Regions from separate parts of the Streptomyces chengmaiensis genome, predicted to be linked through region 3. Evidence: riboswitches for the same ligand, from Rfam matches in the RefSeq annotation. Region 3 holds a riboswitch; each other region holds the start of a gene.
What was found. A riboswitch is a leader RNA that binds a small molecule or an ion and turns the genes downstream of it on or off. The one in region 3 is predicted to bind cobalamin.
Positions count from the first base shown of each region.

Region 1: linked by a shared signal. The riboswitch ahead of QCN29_RS19415 (ABC transporter substrate-binding protein) and the one ahead of QCN29_RS16525 (cobalamin biosynthesis protein) in region 3 are both predicted to bind cobalamin.
Region 2: linked by a shared signal. The riboswitch ahead of metE (5-methyltetrahydropteroyltriglutamate--homocysteine S-methyltransferase) and the one ahead of QCN29_RS16525 (cobalamin biosynthesis protein) in region 3 are both predicted to bind cobalamin.
Region 4: linked by a shared signal. The riboswitch ahead of QCN29_RS01690 (ribonucleoside-diphosphate reductase subunit alpha) and the one ahead of QCN29_RS16525 (cobalamin biosynthesis protein) in region 3 are both predicted to bind cobalamin.

Region 1 covers NZ_JARWBG010000022.1:59,838-67,230, forward strand. The annotation lists gene QCN29_RS19405 (redoxin domain-containing protein) at 1-600, shown strand, start outside; gene QCN29_RS19410 (cytochrome c biogenesis CcdA family protein) at 640-1,542, shown strand; cobalamin riboswitch at 1,567-1,742, shown strand; gene QCN29_RS19415 (ABC transporter substrate-binding protein) at 1,923-3,197, shown strand; gene QCN29_RS19420 (FecCD family ABC transporter permease) at 3,194-4,300, shown strand; gene QCN29_RS19425 (ABC transporter ATP-binding protein) at 4,504-5,526, shown strand; gene QCN29_RS19430 ((2Fe-2S)-binding protein) at 5,520-6,353, shown strand; gene QCN29_RS19435 (DUF7676 family protein) at 6,368-6,925, shown strand; gene QCN29_RS19440 (potassium channel family protein) at 7,067-7,393, opposite strand, start outside.
Region 2 covers NZ_JARWBG010000003.1:112,735-120,127, reverse strand. The annotation lists gene QCN29_RS03885 (DUF72 domain-containing protein) at 1-600, shown strand, start outside; gene cobF (precorrin-6A synthase (deacetylating)) at 1,143-1,940, shown strand; gene metE (5-methyltetrahydropteroyltriglutamate--homocysteine S-methyltransferase) at 2,050-4,365, opposite strand; cobalamin riboswitch at 4,523-4,745, opposite strand; gene QCN29_RS03870 (TetR/AcrR family transcriptional regulator) at 4,903-5,517, opposite strand; gene QCN29_RS03865 (haloalkane dehalogenase) at 5,833-6,753, shown strand; gene QCN29_RS03860 (MFS transporter) at 7,183-7,393, opposite strand, start outside.
Region 3 covers NZ_JARWBG010000017.1:80,137-87,529, reverse strand. The annotation lists gene QCN29_RS16555 (ABC-F family ATP-binding cassette domain-containing protein) at 1-873, opposite strand, end outside; gene QCN29_RS16550 (VOC family protein) at 1,118-1,528, shown strand; gene QCN29_RS16545 (hypothetical protein) at 1,596-3,029, opposite strand; gene QCN29_RS16540 (alpha/beta hydrolase) at 3,128-4,252, opposite strand; gene QCN29_RS16535 (inorganic phosphate transporter) at 4,530-5,792, shown strand; gene QCN29_RS16530 (hypothetical protein) at 5,822-6,043, shown strand; cobalamin riboswitch at 6,176-6,320, shown strand; gene QCN29_RS16525 (cobalamin biosynthesis protein) at 6,374-7,363, shown strand.
Region 4 covers NZ_JARWBG010000001.1:382,268-389,660, forward strand. The annotation lists gene QCN29_RS01680 (DUF3311 domain-containing protein) at 1-255, shown strand, start outside; gene mctP (monocarboxylate uptake permease MctP) at 252-1,883, shown strand; cobalamin riboswitch at 2,408-2,535, shown strand; gene QCN29_RS01690 (ribonucleoside-diphosphate reductase subunit alpha) at 2,672-5,059, shown strand; gene QCN29_RS01695 (ribonucleotide-diphosphate reductase subunit beta) at 5,059-6,081, shown strand; gene def (peptide deformylase) at 6,192-6,821, opposite strand; gene QCN29_RS01705 (tetratricopeptide repeat protein) at 6,925-7,393, opposite strand, start outside.

The DNA.
Region 1 (7,393 bases), on a different contig from region 3:
CGCGCCCGTGCCCGTACCCTCCTCGCCGTTCTGCTGTCCGCAGCCCTGCTCAGCGGATGCGGTTCGGGCGGCGGTTCCGAGGCGCCCGGGGACTCCCAGGACTCCCAGGACGCCGCGGCCGCGAGCACGCCCTCCCAGACCCCGCCCTCCGAGGCGACCGCGCCGCCGGAGGAAGCACCCGCGACGACCGGGACGCCCGAGGTGCTGCGCTTCACCGGAAAGACGGTCGACGGAAAGGACTTCGACGGCGCGACGCTCGCCGGAAAGCCGACCGTGCTGTGGTTCTGGGCCCCCTGGTGCCCCAAGTGCCGCGCGCAGGCCGCCGAGACCGCGAAGGTGGCCGCCGACTTCTCCGGCAGGGCGAACGTCGTCGGCGTCGCCGGGCTCGACCGGAACGACTCCATGCGCGACTTCGTCGCACAGACCCGGTCCGGGACGTTCCCGCATGTCTCCGACGAGGCGGGCGAGGTGTGGAAGCGCTTCAAGGTGACCCAGCAGAGCGTGTACGTCATCCTCGACAAGGACGGCAAGGAGACCTACAGCGGGGTGCTGCCCGGCGGCAAGGGCCTGGCCGAGAAGGTCGGGAAGCTCGTCGGCTGAGCGCCGGACAGCGCGCACAGGACCCCCGCGACCACCGCCATGGCCGACCTCCCTCTCGCCCTCGCCCTCAGCGCCGGAATGCTCGCCGCGGTCAACCCGTGCGGCTTCGCCCTGCTTCCGGCGTACCTCTCCCTCCTCGTCCTCGGTGACGACTCCCCCGGCCGTACGGCGGCCGTCGGCCGGGCGCTGACCGCCACCGCCGCGATCACCGCCGGATTCGCCGCCCTCTTCGGCGTCTTCGGGCTGGCGATCCTGCCCGTCGCCGGCCGGGTGCAGGAGCAGCTCCCGTGGTTCACCATCGGCTTCGGCGCGCTGATGGCGGCCGCCGGGGCGTGGCTGGCCGCCGGACGCCAACTGCCGGCCCTCGCCCCCAAGGTGCGGCGCGCTCCGTCCGTGACCCGCTCGGTTCCTTCGATGGCGCTGTTCGGGATGGCGTACGCCACCGCCTCGCTGGGCTGCACCATCGCGCCGTTCCTCGCCATCGTCGTCTCCGCCTTCCGCAGCGGCTCGACCGGCGAGGGGATCGCGCTGTTCGCCGCGTACGCCGCCGGTATGGGCATCATCGTCGGCGCGGCCTCGCTGACCGTCGCCCTCACCCGCAGCGCCGCCGTCGGCCGGCTGCGCGCCCTCGGTCGGCTCGCGCCCCGCATCGGCGGCGTACTGCTGCTGCTCATCGGCGCGTATGTGGCGTACTACGGCTGGTACGAGATCCGGGTGCAGAACGACCCGGCTGCCCAGGACCCGGTCATCGACGCGGCCGGAGCCGTCCAGCGCGCCATCGCGGACGCCGTGGACGCCGCCGGGCCCGGAACCGCCGCCGCGGCCTTCGCGGTGCTGCTGGCCGTCGCCGGAACCGCGGCCGTACGGCGGCGCAGGCGGTCCGGTCGACGGCCCGAGGGGAGCGCGGGCGCGGGGGCGGGGGCGCACAGTAGTGCGGGGTGAGCCAGGCCCTGGCACACCCCGCCCCCCTCTGAGATGCTTCCTGACGACAACGCGACGGCGGACGAGGAAGCCGGTGAGATTCCGGCACGGTACCGCCACTGTGTAGGGGGAGCGACTCCGCCATGGCCACCGCCTGCTGAAGGGTGGGAAGGCCGGGGAAGCGTCGATCCCGAGTCAGGAGACTCACGCCGTCGCACCTCGACGTTCCGGGGCGGATCTCCCCGAGAGAGGACGGTGGCACCCGTGTGCCCGCGTATCTGTGACAGCTCCTCCGTGCAGCCTGCCGTGCCGACCCCGGGCCGCTGCTGAGCGGCTCCCGGCACCGGACGTCTTCTTCCCCACGCCGTCAGGCGTTTCCCTTTCGCACGCCAGGAGCCATCGTGCCCGTTTCCCTGCTGCGCAGGCGCATGCCCGCGCGCCGCTCGACCGCCACAACCGCCACGACCGCCGCCGCCACCGCGTCGCTGCTCGCGCTGAGCCTCGCGCTCACCGCCTGCGGCGGCGACTCCGCACCGCCCGCCGCGGACACCAAGGCCGCCGAGAGCGGCGGCGACGGCTGCATCGCGGACTTCGACCCCGCCAAGGACTACTTCCCCGTCAAGTCCCGGGTGGAGCACGCCCGGAACTTCACCCTGCGCTATGCGAAGAGCTATCAGGTCCTCACCGTCAAGGAACCCTTCCCCAAGGGCAAGCCGGAGACGTACGTCCTGGTCAGGTGCGGAGCCCCCAAGCCGAAGCTGACCGGCGAGCTGGCAGAGGCGCCACAGATCACCACACCGGTCAAGAGCCTCTACTCGGCGTCCACCACGCATCTGCCGCTGCTGACCGAGACCGGCACACTCGATGTGCTGACCGGCGTCGGCAACAGCGCCTACATCAGCTCGCCCGAGGTGCGTGAGCGGGTGAGGTCCGGCGAGGTCGCGGTGTACGCGGCCGACAACAGCATCGACGCGGAGAAGGTCATCGCGGCCAAGCCCGATGTGCTGATGACCGGCGGCGCCGACGACCCGCAGTACCCGAAGCTGCGCCAGGCGGGCATCGCGGTCGTCGCCAACGCCGAGTGGCTGGAGCCCAGTCCGCTGGGCCGGGCCGAGTGGGTCAAGGCGGTGGCCGCGCTGACCGGGGCCGAGAAGCGGGCGGGCGAACTGTTCGACACCATCGAGTCGGACTACGGCAAGGTCGCCGCCAGGGCCGCCAAGGCCGCGGAGAAGAGCGAGCCGGTGAAGGTGCTGCCCGGCACCATGTACCAGGGCCAGTGGAGCATGGCCCCCGGCGGCAGCTACCTCGGCCGGCTCATCAAGGACGCAGGCGGCACGTACCCCTGGGCGGGCGACAGAAGCGCCGGCAACCTTCAGCTCGGCTTCGAGGCCGTGTACGCCAAGGGCGGCGACGCGAAGATCTGGCTGACGGGCGAGCAGTGGACGTCCTCCGCCGACGCGGTCAAGGCGGACCGCCGCTACGGCGAGCTGGCGGCCGTCAAGGACGGCGAGATCTGGACGAACACCAAGGCCCTCGGCCCAGAGGGCGGCAACGACTACTTCGAACGCGGGGTGCTCCGGCCCGACCTGGTGCTCGCGGACCTCTTCGCGATCCTGCACCCGGAGGAGGCGGCCGGCCACACCTTTGCCTTCCACCAGAAGGTGCCCAGGGCGTGACGGCCGTCACCGACACATCGCCGACCGCCCGCGAGCCGGTCCCCGAACCGGCCCGCGGGCCCGCGCGGCGGCGGCTTCTCGCCGTCGGCGCGCTGGCCGCGGGCACGGCCGCGCTGTTCGTGCTGACGATCGCCGTCGGCTCGTACCACGTCCCGGTCGGGGAGGTGGTGCGCGTGCTGTTCGGGGACGACGGGGCCGATCCACGATGGACCGTCATCGTCCACGAGGTGCGGCTGCCGCGCGCGCTGACCGCCGTCGCCGTCGGCGCGGCGCTGGCCGTGGCCGGAGTGCAGATGCAGACGCTGTTCCGCAACGCCCTCGCCGACCCGTTCTCCCTCGGTGTGAGCAGCGGGGCAAGCATGGGCGTCGCGGCGGTGGTCGTCACCACCGGCGGCGTCGCCGGAAGCTTCACCGGCGATCTGGCCGGGCTCGGCCGCATCGGCGTCATCATCGCGGCCGCCCTCGGCGCGGCCTGTGTGCTGGCGCTGGTGCTCACGCTGTCGCGCTGGGTGCGGTCGGCGGTCACCCTGCTGGTCATCGGCGTGATGATCGGCTCGGCCGCGACCGCGCTGGTGAGCGTGGCGCTGGTGTACGCCAGGCCGGAGCGCGCCCAGCAGTTCGTCATCTGGGGTCTGGGCAGCTTCTCCGCCACGACCTGGCCCGACCTCGCGGTGATGCTGCCCGTGATCGGAGCGGGGCTGCTGACCGCACTGCTGACGGCCAAGCGGCTCAACGCGCTGCTGCTCGGCGAGGACTACGCCCGCACCATGGGCCTCAACGTCCGGCGCACCAGGGACCTCGCCCTGCTCGGCACCTCGCTGCTCGCCGGGGCCGCCACCGCGTTCTGCGGTCCGGTGGCCTTCCTCGGGCTCGCGGTGCCGCATCTGACCCGGGTCGCCCTGGGTACCTCCGACCACCGGGCGCTCATCCCGGCGGCGATGCTCGCGGGCGCGTTTCTGGCGCTGGCGTGCGCGCTGCTCAGCCGGCCGCCGGGCATGGACGCGGTGCTGCCGCTGAACGCGATCACCTCACTGTTCGGCGCGCCCGTCGTCATCGCCTTCCTGGTGCGCAGCCGCCGCGGACTGCAAGGAGTGACGCCATGACGGAACTCGTGGAGACAGCGGCCGAGGACGCTTCCGCCGCGACCGGCACGACCGGCACCACGAACAGGACCCGCACCACGGACACGACCGGCGCCACGGACAGGACCCGCACCACGGACACGACCGGCGCCACGGACACGACCCGCACCACGGACACGACCCGCACCACGGACTGGACCCGCACCATGGACACGACCGCCGCCATGGTCACGACGGACACGACCGGCACGGAGGGGATCAGCACCCGCGGGCTCACCGTCGGCTACCGCATGCGCCGGGCGTCCCGGCGGCGGCGGGAGCGGGCCGTGCTCCGCGAGCTGGACCTGACCGCGCGCGCCGGAGAGCTGACCGTGCTCCTCGGTCCCAACGGCGCGGGCAAGTCCACCCTGTTGCGCACCCTGTGCGGGCTGCAGCCGCCGCTGGCCGGGTCCGTGCGCATCGGCGGCCTCGACATCGCCGGCCAGTCGCCCGCGGCGCTCGCCCGGCGTCTCGCGGTCGTACTGACCGACCGGGTGGACGCGGGACTGCTGTCCGCCCGCGAACTGGTCGCCCTGGGCCGCCATCCGCACACCGGGTTCACCGGACGCCTCTCCGACGCCGATCACACGGCCGTGGAGTGGGCCCTGGACGCGGTGGCCGCCGGGCATCTCGCGGACCGGCCCGCCGCCGAACTCTCCGACGGAGAGCGCCAGCGGGTGCTCACCGCACGCGCCCTCGCCCAGGAGCCGGCGGCCGTGCTGCTGGACGAGCCGACCGCGTTCCTCGATGTGCCGTCACGGGTGGCGCTGACCGTGCTGCTGCGCGACCTGGCCCGCAGCAGGGGCCTGACGGTGGTGGTCAGCACCCACGATCTGGAGCTGGCGCTGCGCGTCGCCGACGCCGTCTGGCTGGTCGACCGCTCCTTGAGGGTGCACGCGGGCGCACCCGAGGATCTCATCGCCCGCGGGGCGGTCGCCGCGGCCTTTGACGCCGAACATCTGGCCTTCGACGCCGCCTCGGGCAGCTTCGGGCTGCGCCGCCCCGCGCGGGCGACCGTGGCCATGGACGCCCCGCCCGCGCTGCGCCCGCTGCTGGAGAGAGCCCTGGCACGGGAGGACCTGGCCACAGGGGACGGCGACACCCTCGTCACCGCGGGCTCCGACGGGACGCTGACGGTGCGCGGGCGCGGCAGGACCGTACGGACGCGGTCCTTCCAGGAGCTGACCCGGGAGGTACGGACATGGTGAGGAACACCGCGCACACCGCGCACACCGCCGCCCTCGGCCTGGCCGGCCGTCTGGAGCGGATCAGCGCCGTGGGACCGTACTTCGCCGTCCACTGCGGCGATCTGCCGGACGCGGACGCCGCGGGCTTCCGCCCGATGACGGAGCTGTACGAGGACGGCGCGCTCACCGCCTACACGGAGACGGTGCGCGGGCGCATGGGCGTCGACCAGCCGCGCGTCGCCGCCTCCACGGTGCAGCTGGGCACCGCCTCCCGGCTGTGGTCGATCGCCCTCGCGACGGCCGCCGTCGGCGGACGCGTGCCCGATCTGCATCCCCGGACGCTGTGGTGGCGGCCGGGCGCGTCGGGACCGGTCGAGCTCTGGCTGCCCGTGCCGCGGGAGCTGCCGGACGCCGCCGCGGACGGCCCGGCCGACGCCGTGCACCGCACCGTGGCCGAGGCCAACCTCCGCCCCCTCGCCGACGCGGTCCACCGCGTGTTCGGCGTCTCCCCGCACATCCTGCGCGGCAACGCCGCCTCCGCCCTCATCGGCTCCCTGCGCGTGCTGCTCGCCCGTGTCCCGGAGGCGGACCGGGCGGCGGCCCTCGCAGTCGTACGCGACCTGCTCGGCCGGGAGCCGCTGGCCGGAGCCGGGGACTTCACCGCCGACGCGGACGGAAACGTCGCCTTCCGCCGCCGCAGCTGCTGCCTCTACTACCGCGTGCCGGGCGCGGGCGTCTGCGGCGACTGCGTCCTGACCAGCCGCCCGAGCCGGGCGAACCGAACCACCCTGGACAGCGGGACCACGCGGAACAGCAGGACCGCCCGGACCACCGGAAACAGCCGCTGAGGAAGGAAACAGCCATGACTGCCACGGAGTACGCCGTCGTCGAGACCCCAGGCGGCGGCGTCGAGCACGTCTGGGCGCTGCCCGCCGACGAGTCCACCCTCCTCGACCTGATCACCGCCGTCTTCACCGACCACTGGCAGCACATCCACTTCGGCCCCATCATCGAGGGCGCCGCCTGGGAGGTCGGCGCGCCGAACGCCCCGACCGGCATCACCGTGAACGACGGCTATGCCACGGTCGACTTCGGGGCCTGGCACTTCCATCTGTGCATCGGCGAGCACACCGCGTCCGGGGCGGAGATGGGCCGTATCCGCCGCTGCTCGCGCGCCGAGCTGTACCGCACCGTCGGAGCGGACGGCGCCCCGGTCAGCTGGGGCCTGCGGCTCTTCAACGGCCGGGACGAGCAGATGATGACCGTCCTGCTGCCCAATCCGTTCCTGAGCGACCGCCAATCCATCCTGGACGCACCCGACTTCGGCCGCCTCGCCGCCTGGGACGAGCTGCGTGAGCGGTTCCTGTCCCTGCCGCCCGATCCGCTGGACCGCACGGGCAAGGGCTTCGCCCACGGCTGAGGCGGCCCGGTCCGGCTCGGGCCGGCTCCGCCCGGCTCGGGTCGGCTCCGCCCGGCTCGGGCCGGCTCCGCCCGGCTCGGCCCGGATCGGGTCAGCTCAGCTCGGCTCCGCCCGGCTCGGCCCGGCTCGGCTCGGCTCGGGTCAGCTCAGCTCGGCGAAGGTCTCCACCGCTCGTGTCCTGCCGGTCACGATGATCACATCGCCCTTCTCGATGACCGTCTCGGCGGTCGCGTAGGTGAAGTCCTGTCCGGGCCGTTTGATGCCGACGACCGTGACGCCGTACTTGCTGCGCACGGCGCTCCGCCCGAGCGGCACCCCGGTGGCGATCTCCGGCGCGACCGTCTTGACCAGCGCGAAGTCGTCGTCGAACTCGATGAAGTCCAGCATCCGCCCGGTGACCAGATGGGCCACCCGCTCGCCCATCTCATGCTCGGGCAGCACCACATGGTGTGCGCCGAGGCGTTCGAG
Region 2 (7,393 bases), on a different contig from region 3:
CGGGAGCGGACGCCGGAGGGGTTCGTCATGGCGGTCAAGGCGAGCCGCTATCTGACGCATGTCAAGCGGTTGCACGACCCCGAGTCGCCGGTGCGGCTGCTGCTGGAGAGGCTTCAGGGACTGGGGGATCGGCTGGGGCCGGTGTTGTTGCAGTTGCCGCCGAACTTCCGCGCAGACGTCGGCGCTCTGGATGCGTGTCTGCGGTGCTTTCCCGACGCCGTGCGGGTGGCCGTGGAGTTCCGCCACACCTCGTGGTGGGACGCGGAGCGGGAGGTGCGGGCGGTGCTGCGTGAACACGGCAGCGCCCTGTGCTGGGCGGACCGCGGGTCGCGCCCGGTGACGCCGCTGTGGCGCACGGCGTCCTGGGGATACCTGCGGCTGCACGGCGGCGGCGCCGCACCGCCGCCGCGCTACGGACGGCAGGCACTCGCCTCCTGGGCCCGCCGGATCGCCGACGCCTGGCCGGACAAGGCCGACGTCCATGTGTACTTCAACAACGACATTGGCGGTGCGGCCGTCGCGGACGCATCGCACTTCGCACGGCTCGCGGCCGCGCGAGGACGCACGGTGAGCCGCACACCGCGGACGACGGAGACGTAGTCGACGGGGCGGCGCTCGCCCGCGAGCCCGGCCGTGCTGCGCGGCTGCACTCCCCGCCGGCAGATCGCCCGTGTCAGGGTCCGCCGCACACGCCGGCAGGAGCGCCCGTCCGCGCTCGCGCAGCGCTGCGGAGCCTGACACCCGCGGCGCAGACCGGCGCGCGTCGACGCGGAGGTCACCGAGCATCCGCGCACCGGCATTCCGCAGCTGACCGGGCGCCGGGGGCGTACATCCCGTCCCGGACGGCGTGCGGTGCGGGGAGGGAGGAGCCGAGGCGACCCAGCTGCGCCCGCCGCAGGGGCGCACCCGGAGGTCCCCCAGGCGGGGCTTGATTTCCGGGGCCCCGGAAAGTCCGGCCCGTCCGGCGATTGAAGACCGGGGCACGGGGGGCAGCCACGGGAGGTGGGGGTCACCCACGCCCCAGGGCCCAGGGGGAGGGGTGGGGGAGAAACCGACAGGAAGCCACCGGCGATACTGGGCGCGCCCCCGTCCGCCCCGACGCTCCGGCCCCCGGACGTCCGCACCCCAAGAACGGCAGCGCAATGACCGCAGACACCCGTCGCATCCTTGTCATCGGCATCGGAGCCGGTGACCCCGACCATCTGACGCTCGCCGCCGTCAAGGCCATGCGCCGTGCCGATGTCTTCTTCGTCATCGGCAAGGGGGAGGAGAAGTCCGGGCTGACGGATCTGCGCCGGGACATGCTCGACGAGCACGTGCCCGGACCGTACCGGGTGGTGGAGGCCGAGGACCCCTGGCGCGACCGGACGCCGCAGGACCGCTCCCGGTACGCGTCGGCGGTCGACGACTGGCGGCGCCGCCGCGCGGACGTCTACGAGCGGCTGATCCGCGAGGAGCTCGCACCCGGCGAGCACGGGGCCTTCCTCGTCTGGGGCGACCCGTCGCTGTACGACAGCACGCTCGCCATCCTCGACGACATCCGCGGCCGCGATACGGTCGCCTTCGAGCACGAGGTGATCCCCGGCGTCAGCAGCGTCTCCGCGCTGGCCGCCCGGCACCGGATCCCGCTCAACCAGGTGGGGCGGCCCGTCCACATCACCCCGGCCCGCCATCTCGCCGACCGTGTCGGCGAGGGCCCCGCGGAGACGCTCCCCGACGACGGCGACGTCGTCGTCATGCTCGACGCCCACCAGACGTTCACCCGCTTCACGGGCGGGGACCTGTGGATCTACTGGGGCGCGTACCTCGGCACCCCGGACGAACTCCTGGTCTGCGGGCCCGTGTCCGAGGTGGCCGACCGCATCCTCGAGGTGCGCGCCGAGGCCCGCGCCCGGCACGGCTGGATCATGGACACCTATCTGCTGCGCCACCACGGCTGAGCAGGCGAGGGCCGGGCAGGACGGACGAAGCCGTCCTGCCCGGCCCTATGCGCTCCGTCAGGTCGTCACCGGCCCGTCACCGGCCCGGCACCAAGTCGGGATCAGGCCGTCATCGGGGCGGCAGCTCCCCGCGCACCGTCCGCGCCGCCGCGACGAGGTTCTCCAGCGACGCCTTCGTCTCCGGCCAGCCGCGTGTCTTCAGCCCGCAGTCCGGATTCACCCACAGCCTTTCGGCCGGGATGGCCTCGAGCCCCTCGCGGAGCAGCGCCGCCGCCTCCTCGGCGCTGGGCACGCGCGGTGAGTGGATGTCGTACACGCCGGGTCCCGCCTCGCGCGGATAGCCGTGGGCGGCGAGTTCCCGGGCGACCTGCATATGGGAGCGGGCCGCCTCCAGGCTGATGACGTCGGCGTCGAGGTCGTCGATGGCCTGGACGACGTCGCCGAACTCGGCATAGCACATATGGGTGTGGATCTGGGTGTCCGGCCGGACGCCGCTTGTGGTCAGCCGGAACGACTCCGTCGCCCAGGCGAGATAGCCGGCGTGGTCGGCGGACCGCAGTGGCAGGGTCTCCCGCAGGGCGGGCTCGTCCACCTGGATCACCGAGGCGCCGGATGCCTCCAGGTCCTGCACCTCGTCGCGCAGGGCCAGGGCGACCTGGCGCGCGGTCTCGTTGAGCGGCTGGTCGTCGCGGACGAAGGACCAGGCAAGCATGGTGACCGGGCCCGTCAGCATTCCCTTGACGGGACGGTCCGTCAGCGACTGGGCGTACCGCGTCCAGCCGACCGTCATCGGCGCCGGCCGGGAGACGTCGCCGACGAGGACCGGCGGCCGGACATAGCGGGTTCCGTAGGACTGGACCCAGCCGTGACGGGTGGCGACATAGCCGCTGAGCTGTTCGGCGAAGTACTGCACCATGTCGTTGCGTTCGGGCTCGCCGTGGACCAGGACGTCGATCCCCGCCTCCTCCTGGAAGGAGATCGCCTCCTGGATCGCGGCCCTGATGTGCTCCTGATATCCGGCGGCGTCGATCCGGCCCGCGCGCAGACCGGCGCGGGCGGTGCGCAGGCCGGTCGTCTGCGGGAAGGAGCCGATGGTGGTGGTCGGCAGCGGGGGCAGCTTCAGATGGGCCCGCTGGGCGGCCGTCCGTTCGGCGTAGGGCTGGGAGCGGCGGGCGTCGGCGTCGGTGACTGCCCCCGCCCTGGCCCGTACGGCGGGGTCGCCGGTGAGTGACGAGTCCGCGCGCGAGGCGAGATCGGCGCGGTTGGCGGCCAGTTCGGCGGCGACGCTCCCGACGCCTTCCGCCAGGCCCCTGGCGAGGGTGACGATCTCCCGGGTCTTCTGCCGGGCGAACGCGAGCCAGCGCAGGATCTGCGGATCGACGTCCGTCTCGGCCGCGGCGTCCAGCGGCACATGGAGCAGGGAGCAGGAGGCCGAGACGTCGACGCGGTCCGCGAGGCCCAGCAGTGTGCCCAGTGTGGCCAGGGACTTCTCGTGGTCGTTGAGCCAGATGTTGCGGCCGTCGACGACGCCCGCGACCAGCCGCCTGCCAGGCAGGCCGCCCACCGCTGCGAGACCCTCGAGGTTCGCGGCGGCGGCGCCGGTGAAGTCGAGGGCCAGTCCGTCCACCGGGGACTCGGCGAGCACCGGCAGGGCCTCGCCGAGTCGGCCGAAGTAGGAGGCGACGAGCAGCTTGGGGCGGTCGGCAAGACCGCCGAGGTTCCCGTAGGCGCGGGCGGCGGCGTTCAGTTCGGCGGGGGTTCGGTCCTGGACGAGGGCCGGCTCGTCGAGTTGCACCCATTCGGCGCCTGCCGCCCGCAGATCGGCCAGCACCTCGGCGTAGACCGGAAGCAACCGATCCAGCAGGGTGAGCGGTTCGAAGTCCGCGGCGGCGCCGGGCGCGGGCTTGGCCAGCAGCAGATAGGTGACCGGGCCGACGAGCACGGGCCGGGCGGCCGGCCCGAGGGCCAGCGCCTCCCGCAGTTCGCCGGTCTGCTTGGCACAGTCCGCGGTGAAGACGGTGTCGGGGCCCAGTTCCGGCACCAGGTAGTGGTAGTTGGTGTCGAACCACTTGGTCATCTCCAGGGGCGCGACGTCCTGGGTGCCGCGGGCCATCGCGAAGTACCCGTCCAGGGCGTCGGCGGCGACCGCCGCACGGTGCCGTTCGGGGATCGCCCCGACCATCACCGTGGTGTCGAGGACATGGTCGTAGTACGAGAAGTCACCGGTCGGCACCTCGTGAACGCCTGCACGGGCCAGCTCACGCCAGTTCGCCCGGCGCAGTTCCGCGGCGGTCCCGGCCAGGGCGTCGGCGGTGACCGTGCCCTTCCAGTAGCCCTCGACCGCCTTCTTCAGTTCCCTGTTCGGCCCCTGTCGGGGGTAGCCGTGCACGGTGGCCCGTGCAGCCGCGGCTGCGGGCTTCGTCATGACACTCTCTCCTTCGCGAAGATGTCCTGGGCATCCCGGGAACCGGGGGAGAGCGCGAAGGGGGAGACGCAGGCGGCCGCAACGGCCGTGGCAGGCCGTTCGCCTGGTGTGGTCGCCGACCCGCCCTCGAGGTCACCGGGATGTCCGCGCACGATCGTCCGTACGCGGGCAACGGGCAGGTCTTCGGACTCGCGGGCGCGTGCGGCCCGGAAAGGGCGCACTCCTACTGGCCGTCGCTTCCCGGACCCGGTTCGGGTCCAGTGCGTATGACGGCGGTCGTTCCCGCTCACCGCTGCGGGGCAGTCCCGGATTCCCACCGGGTTCCCTCTTGCGACGCGCCTGTCTGGAGGACAGGGCGAACCAGCTGCGTCGGTCAGCCTAGCGGGAGCGGCTCGAAGACGGATGCGGCAGCCCGCATTCCGGGCAGGTGGGCTGAGACGGTTCGGGGTGCCGCGGGCACGGCCTCCCGGGCGCACGCTCCCACTGCTGCCCAGGGCCCCGCCCCGGCCACCGCAACGGGGCTGCGCTCGGACCCTCTCAAGGGGCGGTCGTCCCGTGCCCGCCGATCGCGCCGATCGCGTCCAGGGTGGCGGTCACTGTTCGGTGCAGGGTGCGGGCGTCGACTCCGGCCCGCGAGCGCAGGTTCACACCATGGGCGAGGAGAGCGAGTGCCTCCGCCATCGAGTCCGGGTCGACGCCCGGATCCAGTTGATTCAGCCGGCCGGCCGTGACGAGCGCCGCGTGCAGGGACCCCCGGAGTTCCCGGTACAGACGGTCGAGCAGGGCACGCACTTCGGGGTCGCCGCTCTCGGCGCCCGCGTGGGCGTTGGAGATCATGCAACCCCAGCGCGCGTACTCGCCGTGGCAGCACGCCTCGATCAGCTCGGCGAAGAAGTCGCGAACCGCGGGAAGCCCGCGCTCGTCCTCGGCGAGGCGGCGGAACGCCGGCTGGGAACGCCGCTCTGCATAGCGCCGCAGCGCCGCTCGGTAGAGCTCCTGCTTGCCGCCGAACGTGGCGTAGAGGCTGGACCGGTTGACTCCCGTGGCCGACACCACGTCCTGGATTCCGGTCGAGACCATTCCGTCGCGCCAGAAGAGACGCACGACCGTGTCCAGGGTCGCGTCCGCGTCAAAGTGCTTGATGTCTGGCACGCCTCACCCCGGGAACCTGGACTGACGATTCCAGGATACCGCCATGGAGCTGGTGCGGGAGTGGCGCTGCCTGTATCTTGGAACGGTCGTTCCGGGTATGGGTTCGCTGCGTGCGGCGCGACGGCGCAGGCGGCCGCGTCATGCCTGAGTGCAGCGGACGTCAACGACGGCCGGCACACCGAGGCGCAGCCGCGACGCCCGGCGGGTCGCGACGCCCAACCGGTCGTGACGCCCGGCGCCTGGTCGGCCGCTCGACGCGGAGTCGCCGTACCCAGAACTCCAGAACTCACAGGAGGCACACGGACCATGCGGATCATGCGTACGCCCGATGAACGGTTCAACGACCTGCCCGACTACCCCTTCGCGCCGGCCTACGTGGATGTGGGGGCGGGGGACGGCAGCGGCGACAGGCTGCGTGTGCACTATGTGGACGAAGGCGACGGCAGTTCGGGAGAGACGGTGCTGCTGCTGCACGGTCAGCCGTCCTGGTCGTACCTCTACCGGCATATGATCCCGCCACTCGGCCAGGCGGGCCATCGGTGCGTCGCTCCCGATCTCATCGGCTTCGGCCGCTCCGACAAGCCGGCCGCCCGCTCCGACTACACCTACCAGCGCCATGTGGACTGGATGCGGGAGGCTCTCTTCGACCGCCTCGACCTGCGCGGCATCACCCTCGTGTGCCAGGACTGGGGCGGGCTCATCGGACTCCGCCTGGTGGCGGAGCACCCCGACCGTTTCGCCCGCGTCGTCGTGGCCAACACCTTCCTGCCCACCGGGGACGCCGAGCCGACGAAGGCGTTCCTGCAATGGCGCGAGTTCAGCCAGAACACGCCCGAGCTGCACGTGGGGGCCATCGTCGACTCCGGCTGCCGCAGCGACCTGTCCCCCGCGGTGACGGCGGCCTACGACGCGCCGTTTCCCGACGATTCGTTCAAGGCGGGCGCTCGCCGGTTCCCGGTGCTCGTCCCCGTCTCGCCCGACGACCCCGCCGCCGGGCCGAACCGCGAGGCCTGGCAGGCCCTGCAGCACTTCGACAAACCCTTCCTGTGCGCATTCAGCGACCAGGACCCGATCACCAGGGGTCTCGACCGGGTCTTCCAGGAGCGGGTCCCCGGCGCCCGGGGACAGAACCACACCACGATCCGGGACGGCGGACACTTCCTGCAGGAGGACCGAGGCTCCGAACTTGCCGGGATCGTGAACCGCTTCATCGCAGCCGAACCCCTCCCGTCCTGACGTCGAGGTCGATGACGAAGGGCTGGTTTCGCCGCATGGCGGCCGGACACTCCGGCCGCCACCCGGAAGACCGGCCGCCAGACGGCCGGCGTCTGTCCGACGCGCTGCCCGGGAGCGGCGTGGCGGCGGCCCGCCATGTACCCCGGCAGGCGGCCGGGGCCGGGCGGCCCGAGCCTGCCGCGGAGGGCATCGTGAACGAGCCCCGGGAGGCCGCCGCCCGACGTGTCATGACGGTGCGCTCCGTCTCGGGGCGCCCGACATGCCGCGGCGGCGCATCGCCACGCGCGCGTGCCGCGCCGCACTGGTCCGCCGCCGCAGCGGGCGCACCCATCGGCAGGCTCCGTGCGGTCGCAGCGGGCACGTGACGATCAAGGGCTGCGTCGTCCGTGTCGGCTGCACCGGCCCATATGCGCCCCTGCCCGCGCGGAATCAGTCGGCAGGTGCGGTGGCGCGCGGCATCAGGCGTGCGGCGAGCAGGCCCAGGGCTGCCGCCGCGACGGCGCTGCCGACCGCGACCCAGCGCAGTAGACCCTCGACCGACCGCCCCAGGCCCTCGTCAGCCGCCCGTACCTCGATCAGGGTCGCACTGGCGGCCACACAGAGGCCCGCCACTCCGATCACGACGGCCAGCGTGACTCCC
Region 3 (7,393 bases):
GGCCATGTTCTGCGCGGCCACCGTCTTGGTGGCCTTGGCGCGCATCTTGTCGGCCTGCGCATTGAGGGCCGCGGCCTTCTTCTCGGCGTTCTGGCGCTCGCGCCTGCGGCGCTTCTCGTCGGCCTCGCGCTGCTGCTGGTAGAGCTTCCAGCCCATGTTGTAGACGTCGATCTGGGCGCGGTTGGCGTCCAGGTAGAAGACCTTGTTGACGACCGTCTCGACCAGGTCGACGTCGTGGGAGATCACGATGAAGCCGCCGCGGTAGGTCTTGAGGTAGTCCCGCAGCCAGAGGATCGAGTCGGCGTCGAGGTGGTTCGTGGGCTCGTCGAGCAGCAGGGTGTCGGCGTCGGAGAACAGGATGCGGGCGAGCTCGACGCGGCGGCGCTGACCGCCGGAGAGGGTGTGCAGGGGCTGGCCGAGCACCCGGTCGGGCAGTCCGAGCGCTGCAGCGATGGTGGCGGCCTCGGCCTCGGCGGCGTAACCGCCCTTGGTGAGGAACTCCGTCTCCAGGCGCTCGTACTTCTTCATGGCGCGCTCGCGCGTCGCGCCCTTGCCGTTCGCCATGCGGTCCTCGTTCTCCCGCATCTTGCGCAGGACGGAGTCGAGGCCGCGGGCGGAGAGGATGCGGTCGCGTGCGAGCGTGTCGAGGTCTCCGGTGCGCGGGTCCTGCGGGAGGTAGCCGACCTCGCCGGAGCGGCTGATGGCGCCGGCGGCTGGGATCCCCTCGCCCGCGAGGCACTTGGTGAGGGTGGTCTTGCCCGCTCCGTTGCGGCCGACGAGGCCGATGCGGTCGCCCTTGGCGACACGGAAGGAAGCGGACTCGATGAGAACGCGCGCGCCGGCGCGCAGCTCGATACCGGAGGCGGTGATCACGGAAAGACTCCAGGGCGGTGTGGACGGCGGAAGGGACGGGCGCGCGAGCTTCGACGCCGCCTAATGCACAAGGAGAATTGCCATACCGGCCAGTCTAGCGGGGCGGCGCAAGTGGTTTTCCGCACGCTGCCGCCACCCTGACGGACTACGGCAGGCGGGCGGCCTGAGCGCCGTTGTCAGTGGCGGCTGCCAGACTGAGAGCCAGATCACACGGATCCGATCGTCGTTTCGAGGAGTGATGGTCATGGCCCAGTCTCCGAGCATCTGTCCCGCACTGCTGTACGCGGACGCGAGCGCCGCGATCGAGCAGCTCACCAAGGCCTTCGGCTTCGCCCGCCACGCGGTGTACGAGGACAAGGGCGGCCGTGTGGTGCACGCGGAACTCACGTTCGGGAACGGCATGGTGATGCTGGGCAGCAAGGGGACCGGCGGGGAGTACGACAACCTGATGGCGGACGCGGGGCCGATGGGCGTCTTCGTCCATGTCGACGATGTGGACGCCCACCATGCGAGGGCCGTGGAGCAGGGGGCGGAGATCGTGATGGCCCCCAGAGACCAGGACTACGGCTCGCGCGACTACATGGCGCGCGATGTGGAGGGCAATCTCTGGAGCTTCGGCACCTACGAGCCGGCCGCGGAGGCGGCGGAGACCTAGCCCGTCCCGACCGCCGCCCACCCGGCCGGGGCCCGGCCGTGGCGGCCGGCGGCGCCGGGAGGCGCCCTCAGACGCCTCCGGTGTGGACCTGGAAGGCGGCGCGGCGCACGGCCTTGGCCAGGGCGGGGTCCGGATGGGCGGCGGCCAGGGCCACCAGGACCTGCACGGTGCGCGGATGGCCGCCGGCGCGGACCTCCTCGAGGAGCGCGGGGACGGTGTTCTGGACGGCGGAGTCGAGATGGCGCAGCAGCAGCTGGGGTTCGCCGTGGTCGGTGACCGCCGCCGCGGTGTCCACCCAGAGCCAGGTCGCCTCTTCGCGGGTGAGGACGTCGGCCGCGTCCTCGGGGTCGACGCCCTCGTACTCGGCGAGCCAGAGCAGGGCGTAGGGGCGGAGCGAGGACTCGTCGGCGGCGGCGCGCACATCGGGCTCCGCGGGCGCGCCGACGGCCCGGAGGGCCTCGAAGGCGAGGCCGCGCAGCAGCGCGTCCTCGCCGCGGGCGACGGCGAGAAGTTCGGCGACGGCGCTGGAGACGGGGCGTGCGGCCAGCCAGGCACGGTATTCGTTGCGGGCAGGGCCGGGGGTGAGGCGGGCGCAGCCGCGCAGCATGTCCTCCGCCGACTGCTCGATATTGCCCGCGGGGCTCTGGGCGGCGACGCAGATCTGCTCGAGCTTGACCCAGACCGCCCAGTTGCCGAGGGGGGTGAGAGTGGCCTGGCCCTGGTCCAGGGTCAGGGCGCCGACGGCGCGGAGGCCTTCCATGGCCCAGTCGAGGAGAGAGGGGAGCGTCGGGGAAGGCGTCGCGTCCGGCACCGTCGCGTCCGGCACCGTCGCGTCCGGAACTGCGGCGCACGGGGCCGTCTCGCTGCGGGCCAGGGGGACTTCACAGCGTTCCTCGCGCAGTTCGGCGACGCGCTGCTGCAGCAGGTCGAGCAGGGCCGGCACGGCCACGGGGCCGGCGGACAGCTGCAGGAGGGAGAGGACCTGGGGGACGGCCTCGACGACCTCCGCGACGGCGGCGGGGGCCGCGGCGCCGGGGGCGGGGTGCGCCAGCGACCAGGCGTCGAAGAGGGCGACCCAGCCGCGCAGCACGGCCATGTCGTCGCGGTCCCACGCACGCAGCCGCCAGCCGGGGCGGACGGTGTCGCCGTGCACCTCGACCAGCCCGGCGAGCCGGGCGCGGTCCCATCCGGCGCGTACCTGGAGCGTTGTCAGTTCCAGCGCGGCGGCGGCCTGTTCCAGCGACGCCCGGCCGGTGAGCGGGGCGGTGCCGGCGGCCGCGTGCCCGGCGGCCGCCCAGCGGGCGACGCGCACCGCGTCCGCGAGCACCGCCCTCGCCTGGCGGGCGAGCTCGGCGGGGGCCGGGGTGCCCTCGGGCGGGCGGGGGGCGGGGCGAGTGCGCCGGGTCGTCACGGCCCGTCGAGCGGTGGCCAGGGATCGCGGGCGGACAAGACGGAGTCTGGAGTTGCGCGCCAATTGCTCATCAGGCTTTCGGGACGTCACGGGAGCAGTCTTCCCGCTGACGGCCCGAAAGCCCAAACGGAACCTGCTCGGCCGGACCTGGCGGCCGTGTGAGCAGGCGGCGACATCAAAGGGAGCGGTTACATCAAGGGGATGAGGAAGCGCCGGAGCGCTTCCTCATAGCGGGCCGGATCGGCGTTCCACATGGCGGCGTGCGGGGCGTGGCGGACGGTGTGCAGGGCGATCATCCCGGGGTTGCGGGCGGCGAGTTCGCGGGACGGCCGCCAGGGGGCGATGACGTCGTCGGGCCCATGGAAGAGGAGGGTCGGCATCCGCAGGGCGGCCGGCAGCGTGGTGGAGCGCAGCCGGTCCGCGTGCAGGCCGGTTCTGCCCTGCGCCGCGCGCACGGCGAGCGGCAGCAGGGGGGCCGGGGTTCTGCGTGCCCGGGCCAGGGCTCGCACGGTCGACTCCCAGTCGAGGACCGGGGAGTCCAGGACGAGTCCGCTGATCCGGTCGCGCAGGGCGCAGTGCGCGGCGGCGTGCAGGGCCATCGACGCACCGGTGGACCAGCCGTGGAGGACGACGCGCTGCGCCCCGTGGTGCAGCGCGTAGCGGACGGCGGCGTCCAGATCGCGCCACTCGGAGTCACCGAGGTGGCCGAGGCCGTCCGGGGGCCGGGGCGCGCCGTCGTCGCCGCGGTAGGCGAGGTCGAGGACGGGCAGCCGCTGGGCGTGCAGAAAAGGGATCAGGTTCATGGGGTGTTCCCGGGTGGCGCCCAGGCCGTGCACGGTGATGACCCAGGTGGTGCGGGCGCCGGGGACGAACCACGCGGGCAGGCCGCCCAGCTCCCCCGGGACGGTGACATCGCGGCAGGGCAGGCCGAGGGCATGCCCGGGGTCGCCGCTGTGCACCCGCGGTGTGAGCCGGACGCGGGTGCCCGGTTCGAGGCTGCCGTGGCTGACGCGCTCCAGTCTGCGCACCACCGCGTCCGCGGGGTGCGCGCCGTCGAGGACGGGGCCGACGACGGCATGCAGCCCCGGGCCCTCGATGCCGTACAGGCCGGGGCGGAGCGAGGCCAGGCTGCGGGTGAGGGTCACCCGACCGGGGGCGGTGGCGTGGACGGTGAGCCGGGGGTCGCCGGGCAGGGGCTGCCGTGAGGGCGCCCTGAGCGCGGCGGCGCTCGCGTAGCGGCCGGCCGCGACCGCGGCCGCTCCGACGCCGATCAGTGTGGTGGCGGCCGCTGCCGCCGTGGTAGCCGGGCGCACCGTTCCAGTGTCGGCAGCCGGTCCCCGCGCTGCCAGCGGACGGGGGCCACGGGGGTCAGGGCCTGGGCTGCGACCCGGTTCCGCCCGGCTCTGCCCGGCTCTGCCCGGGTGCGCTCGGGTGCTCGTGGATTCGACGGTGCGGAATCGAAAAGGGTGATACCTGACTCACACCCCGGAACAAGCCACAGACACCGCACAGCCCTGCCCAGTTCACCTCTCGTTCATCTAGGTTACTTACGGTCGGCCGGCCACTGACATCAAGAGATTGCCTGGGTAAATGGAACACATCACGCTGCTGCTCGCGATCGTGATCGTGACAGCTCTCGTGTTCGATTTCACGAACGGTTTCCACGACACCGCCAACGCGATGGCGACGACCATCTCGACCGGCGCTCTGAAGCCAAAGACTGCGGTGGCCATGTCCGCCGTACTCAATCTCGTCGGCGCCTTCCTCTCGGTGGAGGTCGCCAAGACGATCTCCAAGGGACTGGTCGACGAGACAGGCATCGCCCCGGAAGTGATCCTCGCGGCGCTCGTCGGCGCCATCCTCTGGAACCTTCTGACCTGGCTGATCGGCCTGCCCTCCAGTTCCTCGCACGCGCTCATGGGCGGTCTGATCGGCGCCACCATCGCTTCCATCGGCCTCAGCGGCGTCAACGGCGGCGTCGTCGTGACCAAGGTGCTGATCCCCGCGATAGCCGCCCCGCTGGTGGCCGGCATAGCCGCGTACTTCTCCACCCGGCTGACGTACAAGATCGGCAAGAACACCGCCCCGAAGGCCCAGGCCAAGGGCTACCGCAGCGGCCAGATCGCCTCCGCGGGCCTCGTCTCGCTCGCCCACGGCACCAACGACGCGCAGAAGACCATGGGCATCATCACGCTGGCGCTGGTCGCCGGCGGAGTGCTCGCACCCGGCTCCAACCCCCCGATGTGGGTCATCCTCTCCGCGGGTCTCGCCATCGCACTGGGCACGTACCTCGGCGGCTGGCGCATCATCCGCACCATGGGCAAGGGCCTGACCGACCTCCAGCCGCAGCAGGGCTTCGCCGCCCAGACCAGCGCGGCCACCGTCATCCTCGCCTCCTCCCACCTGGGCTTCTCCCTGTCGACCACGCACTCCTGCTCCGGCGCGGTGATGGGCGCGGGCCTGGGCCGCAAGGGCGGCGTGGTCCGCTGGTCGACCGCGACCCGGATGTTCGTCGCCTGGGGTCTGACCCTGCCGGCCGCGGGCCTGGTCGCCGCGGTCGCGGAGTTCGTCGCCCGGCAGGGCGACTGGGGCGTGGCCGCCGTCGCCGCCTTCCTGGTCGTCTCCTGCGCCGCGATCTGGATCATCTCCCGCCGTCAGGTGGTCAACCACACCAACGTCAACGACGTCGACGCCGACGGCACGCCCGACAGCGGCGACGCCCAGCCCGGTGTCGTCACCACCGCGATCGCGGCCGTCACCCCGCCGCCCGCCGGCGCCCCGGCCGACCTGTCGGCCACCATCCCGGCTCCGTCCGCTCCCCCCACCGAGTCGGCGCGCTCCGCCGCCGTCTGAAGCAGCTCCACGGAAGATACGGAAACGACATGGACATCGACTGGGCAGCCCTCGGCTCCGTCTTCGGCGTGAGCCTCGTGGCCACCGTCGCCCTCGTGGGCCTGTTCACCCTGGGCATCCAGGGCCTCAGCAAGCAGGAAGCCGCTGCCGCCGAGGGCGGTTCCGCGCCGCTGGCGCGCACCGGTGCGTACGTCTGCTTCGCACTGTGCACCGCGGCCGTGGCGTACGGGATCTCCCTGATCGTCGCCTGAGGACCCGCGCGAGCACCCCACGAAACCCCCGTCGGCCGGTTCCGGCGCCTGTCCGGCGCCCGAACCGGCCTTCGCATGCGTGGAATGTGGGGCTCAGCACACTGTCCCGTCGCAGGTCAAGGCGAGTTGACGGGCTTTGGCGGGCATGGTGGACTGCCGAGGCCAACTACGGCGGCAGCAGAGGAAGCCGGTGCGAATCCGGCGCGGTCCCGCCACTGTCACCGGGGCGTCCGCCGCCCCGGGAGCCAGGAACTCTCACCGCCGTTCACGTCAAGCCGGGGCGCGGACCCTGAGTGAGGACATATCGCCATGCATGGCTGCGGTTCAGCGGTGCGTGCCGACCGTGCGTTCGCCCTTGGCACGGCCCTCGGCCTCCTGGGCGACGCTCTGTTCGGCGATCCACGCCGGGGACATCCGGTCGCCGCGTTCGGGCGCACTGCGGGCGCGGCAGAGCGTGCGCTCTGGCGCGACCACCGCGGCTGGGGCGCACTTCATACAGCGCTATGCGCCGGCGGCGCGGCGGCGGCGGGGGCTCTGCTCGCACGGACGGCGCGAGCCGCAGACGCCGGCCTTCGGCGCCCTGCAGCCGATGCGGCGCAGATCGCGCTGACCGCCGCGGCCACCTGGGCCGTCGTCGGGGGGACGTCGCTCGCGCGGGAGGCGCGCGCGATCGGAGCGGCTCTGGCCGCCGGGGACACAGAGGCCGCACGCCGGCGGCTGCCGCATCTGTGCGGGCGCGATCCACAGGCGCTGGACGAGCGGCAGATCGCCCGCGCCGTGGTCGAGTCGGTGGCCGAGAACACCTCCGACGCCGTCGTCGGCGCGCTCGTGTGGGGTGCGGCAGCGGGCGTTCCGGGGCTCGTCGGGTTCCGCGCGGTCAACACCCTGGACGCGATGGTCGGCCACAAGTCGCCGCGCTACCGCCGCTTCGGCTGGGCCGCCGCCCGACTCGACGATGTGGCCGGCCGGCCGGGCTCCCGGCTCACCGCGGGCCTCGCGGTGCTCGCCGGCGGCGACGCCCGCGGCGCGGCGCGGGCCTGGCGCACGGATGCCGCCAGGCACCCGAGCCCCAACGCGGGCCCGGTGGAGGCCGCGTTCGCGGGGGCGCTCGGCGTACGGCTCGGCGGCACCCTGTCGTACGGGGGCCGGATCGAGCACCGGCCCGTCCTCAACGCGGCCGGCCGTGAGGTGGGGTACGGCGACATCGAACGCGCCGTGCGGCTCTCGCGCCGCGTCAGCCTGCTGACGCTGGCGGTCTGCGCGGCCGGGCGCACGGGGACGGACGCGGTCGTCCGCCGGGCGCGGAAGGCCAGGTCATGAGCGGGGGCGTGAGCGGCGGTCCGAGCGGGA
Region 4 (7,393 bases), on a different contig from region 3:
GTGGTGACACCTTTACGGGTCGTCGTCGCCCTCTGTCTCATCGCACCGTTCGTCGCGATGCTCTGGGTGAGCTCCTACGCCAGGGTCGAACCGAAGTTCGCGGGGATGCCGTTCTTCTACTGGTACCAGATGCTCTGGGTGGTCGTCTCGACCGGGCTCACCATGGTCGCGTACCGGCTGTTCCAGCGTGACCAGCGCGCCCGGGCCAAAAGCGCCCGCGCCGCCTCCGCCCGGAAGGAGGGCGGGGACCTGTGAAGGACGGCGTGAACGGCGTCGCACTCGCCGTCTTCCTCCTCTTCTTCGTCGCCGTCACGGTCATGGGCTTCCTGGCCGCGCGCTGGCGCAAGGCCGAGAACGAGCACAGCCTCGACGAATGGGGCCTGGGCGGGCGTTCGTTCGGCACCTGGATCACCTGGTTCCTGCTCGGCGGCGACCTCTATACGGCCTACACCTTCGTGGCCGTCCCGGCAGCCATCTACGCGGCCGGAGCGGCGGGCTTCTTCGCCGTCCCGTACACCATTCTCGTCTATCCGCTGATCTTCACCTTCCTGCCGCGGCTGTGGTCGGTCTCCCACCGGCACGGCTATGTCACCACCTCCGACTTCGTCCGCGGACGCTGGGGCTCCAAGGGGCTCTCCCTGGCGGTGGCGCTCACCGGCATCCTGGCGACGATGCCGTACATCGCGCTCCAACTGGTAGGCATCCAGGCCGTGCTGGACGTCATGGGCGTCGGCGGCAGCGAGCACACCAACTGGTTCGTCAAGGACCTGCCGCTGCTGATCGCCTTCGGAGTGCTCGCGGCCTACACCTACTCCTCCGGGCTGCGCGCCCCCGCGCTGATCGCGTTCGTCAAGGACACGCTGATCTACATCGTCATCGCGGTAGCGATCATCTACATCCCGATCAGGCTCGGCGGCTTCGACGACATCTTCGCCAAGGCGGGCGCGGCGTACGAGCAGATCAACCCGGCCACCGACAAGCCACGCGGCTCGCTGATCCCGGGCGACTCGGCCCACTGGGGCTACGCGACCCTGGCCTTCGGCTCAGCGCTCGCGCTCTTCATGTATCCGCACTCCATCACCGCGACGCTGTCCTCGCGCAGCCGCAACGTCATCCGGCGCAACACCACGATCCTGCCCCTGTACTCGCTGATGCTGGGCATGCTCGCGCTGCTCGGCTTCATGGCGCTCGCCGCCGGGGTGACGGTGAGCAACGGCCAGCTGGCTATCCCCCAGCTCTTCGAGAACATGTTCCCCGACTGGTTCGCGGGCGTGGCCTTCGCCGCCATCGGCATCGGCGCGCTGGTGCCGGCGGCGATCATGTCGATCGCCGCGGCGAACCTGTTCACCCGCAACATCTACAAGGACTTCATCCGGCCCGACGCCACCCCGGAGCAGGAGACCAAGGTCTCCAAGCTGGTGTCGCTGCTGGTGAAGGTCGGCGCACTGGCGTTCGTGCTGACCATGGACAAGACGGTCGCCATCAACTTCCAGCTGCTGGGCGGCATCTGGATCCTGCAGACCTTCCCCGCGCTGGTGGGCGGCCTGTTCACCCGCTGGTTCCACCGCTGGGCGCTGCTCGGAGGCTGGGCGGTCGGCATGATCTACGGCACGGCGGCGGCGTACGGCGTGGCCAGCCCAACGCAGAAGCACTTCGGCGGCTCGTCGGCCGCGATCCCCGGAATCGGTGAGATCGGCTACATCGGCCTCACGGCGTTTGTGCTGAACGTCATCGTGACGGTGGTGCTGACCTTCGTCATGCGGGCGTTGAAGGCGCCGGAGGGCGTGGACGAGACCAGGCCGTCGGACTACACGGCGGACGCGGGGGAGCCCGGGGAGCGGCGGCGGGAGCTGCCGAAGGTGGGCGCGGACGCGGCCGGCTGAGGCGCTTGCGCCTGCGGGGGCCCTTCCCCTCCCATAACCGGGGGCGGGCCCCCAGACCCCCAGGCACGGCCTTCGGCCGTGTCCTCGACCTTCCCCAGGCACCTCCCCGGACTCCGTCCGGGGTGCCCCAGCGGGCTTGGCTGGCTACGCCAAGTCCCAGCCCCGCCAGCGCTTGAGGCCCAAGGACCAGAAACCCAGCCCCGCCAGCGCTTGAGGCCCAAGGACCAGAAACCCAGCCCCACCGACGCTTCAGGCGCAAGGACCAGAAACCCAACCCCGCCGACGCTTCAGGCGCAAGAACCAGACGTCCAGCCACCCGCGCTTGAGGCGCGAGGACCAGAAACCCAGCCCCGCCCGCGCTTGAGGCGCGGGGACCAGAAACCCAGCCCCGCCGGCGATTGAGGCGCGGGGGTTCGGGGGCGGAGCCCCCGAGAAAACGGGGTCTGGGGCGGAGCCCCAGTGACAGGAAGAGGCCGGGCCGACACAACATGTAGGGCCGTCCGCATCACACCGCCCCCACATGTATGCTCATCCTCGCTGCCGCCCAGGGGAATCCGGTGCGAATCCGGAACTGTCCCGCAACGGTGTGCCGTGGTGCGCTTTGTCGCATCCACAGGCCAGTCCGAGGACCTGCCGGCAGCGCGTCCGGCTCGACCGAACCGGACGCCAGAGACGTCCGGGCCTCGCGGAATTGGGCCGGTGGACGACGCGCGGCCGCCCATGCGACGGCGTGCGCGCCCGTGCCCCGTTCCCCCGCCGGCCCAGAGCCGAGCGAGGGAGAGCACCACGTGACCATCGCGCCAGCCGATCCGGCTTCAGGCATCTCCGAGCGGGTGGGCGACGGCCCCGGGACCGCGCTGCTGCGGACCCTGACCGACCTCACCGCCGATCTGCCCGACACCGACCCGGGCCGGGTCGCCGCCGCCGCACTGCGCGGCCGGCACGCCGGTTCGGACGAGGCCGAGTTGCGTTCGCTGGCCACCGAGGCCGCCGCGGGGCTGATCTCCGAGGACCCCGCGTACTCCCGGCTCGCCGCCCGGCTCCTCACCCGGACCATCGCCGAGGAGGCGGCCGGTGAGGGGGCGGTCTCGTTCTCCGCGTCCATCGCCGTGGGCTGCCGCGAGGGCCTGATCGCCGACCGGACCGCGGAGTTCGCCCGGCTGCACTCTGCACGGCTGGACTCGCTCGTCGACCAGGCGCTCGCCCAGGGCGCCGACGACCGCTTCGGCTACTTCGGTCTGCGCACCCTCCACAGCCGCTATCTGCTGCGCCACCCGATCACCCGCAATGTCATCGAGACCCCGCAGCACTTCATGCTGCGCGTGGCCGCCGGGCTGGCCGAGGACGACTCGATCCGCGCCCTGGAGGAGGTAGCCGCGCTTTACGGGCTGATGAACCGGCTCGACTATCTGCCGTCCTCCCCCACGCTGTTCAACTCCGGCACCCGCCATCCGCAGATGTCCTCCTGCTATCTGCTGGACTCCCCGCTGGACGAGCTCGACTCGATCTACGACCGCTACCACCAGGTGGCGCGGCTGTCGAAGCACGCGGGCGGCATCGGTCTGTCGTACTCACGCATCCGCTCCCGCGGCTCGCTGATCCGCGGCACCAACGGCCACTCCAACGGCATCGTCCCTTTCCTGCGGACGCTGGACTCCTCGGTCGCCGCCGTCAACCAGGGCGGCCGCCGCAAGGGCGCTGCCTGCGTCTATCTGGAGACCTGGCACGCGGACATCGAGGAGTTCCTCGAACTGCGTGACAACACGGGCGAGGAGGCCCGGCGCACCCACAACCTCAATCTGGCGCACTGGATCCCGGACGAGTTCATGCGCCGGGTCGCCGCCGACGCCGACTGGTCTCTGTTCTCCCCCGCCGACGTGCCGGAGCTGGTCGACCTGTGGGGCGATGGCTTCGACGCCGCCTACCTCAAGGCGGAGGCGGCCGGTCTGGCCCGGAAGACTATTCCGGCGCGGGAGCTGTACGGCCGGATGATGCGCACCCTGGCGCAGACCGGCAACGGCTGGATGACGTTCAAGGATGCGGCCAACCGCACCGCCAACCAGACCGCGGAGCCCGGCAGGGTCGTCCACTCCTCGAATCTGTGCACCGAGATCCTTGAGGTCACGGACGACGGGGAGACGGCGGTCTGCAATCTGGGCTCCGTCAACCTGGGCGCGTTCGTCACCCCTGCCGGGGAGATCGACTGGGAGCGGCTGGACAACACCGTCCGCACCGCCGTGACCTTCCTCGACCGGGTCGTCGACATCAACTTCTACCCGACCGAGCAGGCGGGCCGCTCCAACGCCCGCTGGCGGCCGGTGGGCCTGGGCGCGATGGGCCTGCAGGACGTGTTCTTCAAGCTGCGGCTGCCCTTCGACTCCGCCGAGGCCAAGGCGCTCTCCACGAAGGTCGCCGAGCGGATCATGCTCGCCGCGTACGAGGCGTCCTGCGATCTGGCCGAGCGTCATGGCCCGCTGCCTGCCTGGACCGAGACGCGCGCCGCGCGCGGCGTGCTCCACCCGGACCACTACGAGGTGACGCCGAACTGGCCGGAGCGCTGGGATGCCCTGCGCGCCCGGGTGGCGGCTGCCGGCATGCGCAACTCCCTGCTGCTGGCGATCGCCCCGACCGCGACCATCGCCTCCATCGCCGGTGTGTACGAGTGCATTGAGCCGCAGGTCTCCAATCTCTTCAAGCGCGAGACTCTCAGCGGCGAGTTCCTCCAGGTCAACTCGTACCTGGTGGCGGATCTGAAGAAGCTGGGCGTCTGGGATGCGCAGACCCGGGAGGCGCTGCGCGAGTCCAACGGCTCCGTCCAGGGCCTCGGCTGGGTCCCGGCCGAGATCCGCGAGCTGTACCGCACGGCGTGGGAGATCCCGCAGCGCGGGCTGATCGACATGGCGGCCGCCCGTACGCCGTTCCTCGACCAGAGCCAGTCGCTGAACCTGTTCCTGGAGACGCCGACCATCGGCAAGCTCAGCTCGATGTACGCGTATGCCTGGAAGTCCGGGCTGAAGACGACGTACTACCTGCGGTCCCGCCCGGCCACCCGGATCGCTCGCGCCGCCGGCGGCGCGAGCGCCGCAGCCGCCCCCTCCGTCCCCGTGCAGGCGACCCCCGAAGAGGCAGTCGCCTGCTCCCTGGAAAACCCCGAGTCCTGCGAGGCCTGCCAGTAATGCGTGACCAGAATCTTCTCGACCCGGGCTTCGAGCTCACTCTCCGCCCCATGCGCTACCCGGACTTCTACGAGCGCTACCGGGACGCCATCAAGAACACCTGGACGGTCGAGGAGGTCGACCTCCACTCGGACGTCGCCGACCTGGCCAAGCTCTCGCCGGGCGAGCAGCATCTGATCGGCCGGCTGGTCGCCTTCTTCGCGACCGGCGACTCGATCGTCGCGAACAACCTGGTGCTCACGCTCTACAAGCACATCAACTCCCCGGAGGCGCGGCTGTATCTGAGCCGTCAGCTCTTCGAGGAGGCCGTGCACGTCCAGTTCTATCTGACGCTGCTGGACACCTACCTCCCCGACCCGGACGAGCGTGCCGCGGCCTTCGCGGCCGTGGAGAACATCCCGTCCATCCGGGACAAGGCCCAGTTCTGCTTCAAGTGGATGGCCGCCCTGGAAGGAGAAGGGGCCGAGAAGATCGACCGGCTGGAGACGCAGGCCGACCGCCGCCGCTTCCTGCTCAATCTGATCTGCTTCGCCGCCTGCATCGAGGGGCTCTTCTTCTACGGGGCCTTCGCCTACGTCTACTGGCTGCGCTCCCGTGGACTGCTGCACGGGCTGGCGACCGGCACCAACTGGGTGTTCCGCGACGAGACGATGCATATGAACTTCGCCTTCGAGGTCGTCGACACGGTCCGCAAGGAGGAGCCGGAGCTGTTCGACGACACGCTCCAGGTGCAGGTCACGGACATGCTCAAGGAGGCCGTGGAGGCCGAGCTGCAGTTCGCCCGCGATCTGTGCGGCGACGGTCTGCCCGGCATGAACACCGAGTCGATGCGCGAGTACCTGGAGTGCGTCGCCGACCAGCGGCTGACCCGGCTGGGCTTCGCCCCGGTGTACGGGTCCGAGAACCCGTTCTCGTTCATGGAGCTGCAGGGCGTCCAGGAGCTGACGAACTTCTTCGAGCGCCGCCCGTCCGCGTACCAGGTGGCGGTCGAGGGGTCGGTCTCCTTCGACGACGACTTCTGAGATCACAGGAGCCCCGGGCGGCGACCACTAGAACCCAAGCCGCCGCCCGGGGCTCTCGTCTGCGTCGGACGGCTGGCGCCCCTCCCGGCAGGCTTTGCCCGGTCGCGGCACTAGTCGTTCGGGACGACCGGGTAGCGGGGGGCGCCCTCCGCCATCTGCCGCAGCGCGTCCTTGCGCTCCCGCTTCGACAGCCGGTCGATGTAGAGGCGTCCGTACAGATGGTCCGTCTCGTGCTGGAGGCAGCGGGCGAAGTAGCCGGTGCCGCGCACCCTGATCGGCTTGCCCTCGGCGTCCTGGCCGCGGACCACCGCATAGTCGGGGCGGGCCAGCGAGGCGTACGCGGTCGGCACCGACAGACAGCCCTCGTTGGAGTCGTCCAGCACGCGCTGCTCCGGCGCGAGCTCCTCCAGCACCGGGTTGCAGACGGCGCCCACGTGCCGTACGCCCTCGTCGTCGGGGCAGTCGTAGATGAACACCTTCAGGTCGACGCCGATCTGGTTGGCGGCGAGCCCCACGCCCTCCGCCGTCCGCTGGCTGGCGAACATGTCGTCGATCAGCGCGGCGAGCTCGTCGTCGAACTCCGTGACGTCCCGGCACTCCTTGTGGAGCACCGGATTGCCGACGACCGTGATCGGACGGGACGTGCCGCGCTCGCGGTGTGCGCGCTCACGCTCCTCGCAGTCCTCCGTGTCCACGACGAAACCGTCGTTCACGAGCTGGTCCGTCTCCTGCTGCGCCATGTCAGACTCTGCGCCTTCCTCAGTACCCGACGTACATACCCGGTTCGGTCAGGGTGTCCGGCGGGTGTACCCGATGCGTGCCCGTACAGCCTACGGCCAGCCGTCAGCACACTTCCTCGAGATCCCGCCATTCCCGGGAGTCCGGGCTGTCCGCGACCCAGCCGTCCAGCAGGCCGCGCACCAGCCCGGCGGGCGCGGCGATCCCGCACTCACGCTCGGGGGTCCACAGATCGCCGCCGGTGCGGTGGCCGAGCGGCCCCGGGTGGCCCGGCTCGCTGTGGTCATGGGGGTCGAGGTGCTCTCCCTCACCCTCGGCGCTGGGCATCGTGCTCTCGGAACAGGCCCGGCACAGCAGCCGCACCGAGGACGACCAGTCCTCGGCGGCGAATCCGGCGTCGGCGGCGAGCTGCTCCAGGGCGTCCCGGTCGGCCTCCGTGGCGGCCTCCAGCAGCACCACCCAGGTGGGCACCGGTGACGGGGCCCACAGCTCGATCTCGTCGAAGACGGGGTAGGAGGGTCCGGCGGCGGTCGTCCGCTCCCCGTGGGGCACGCCGTCGTGGAGCACGACCTCG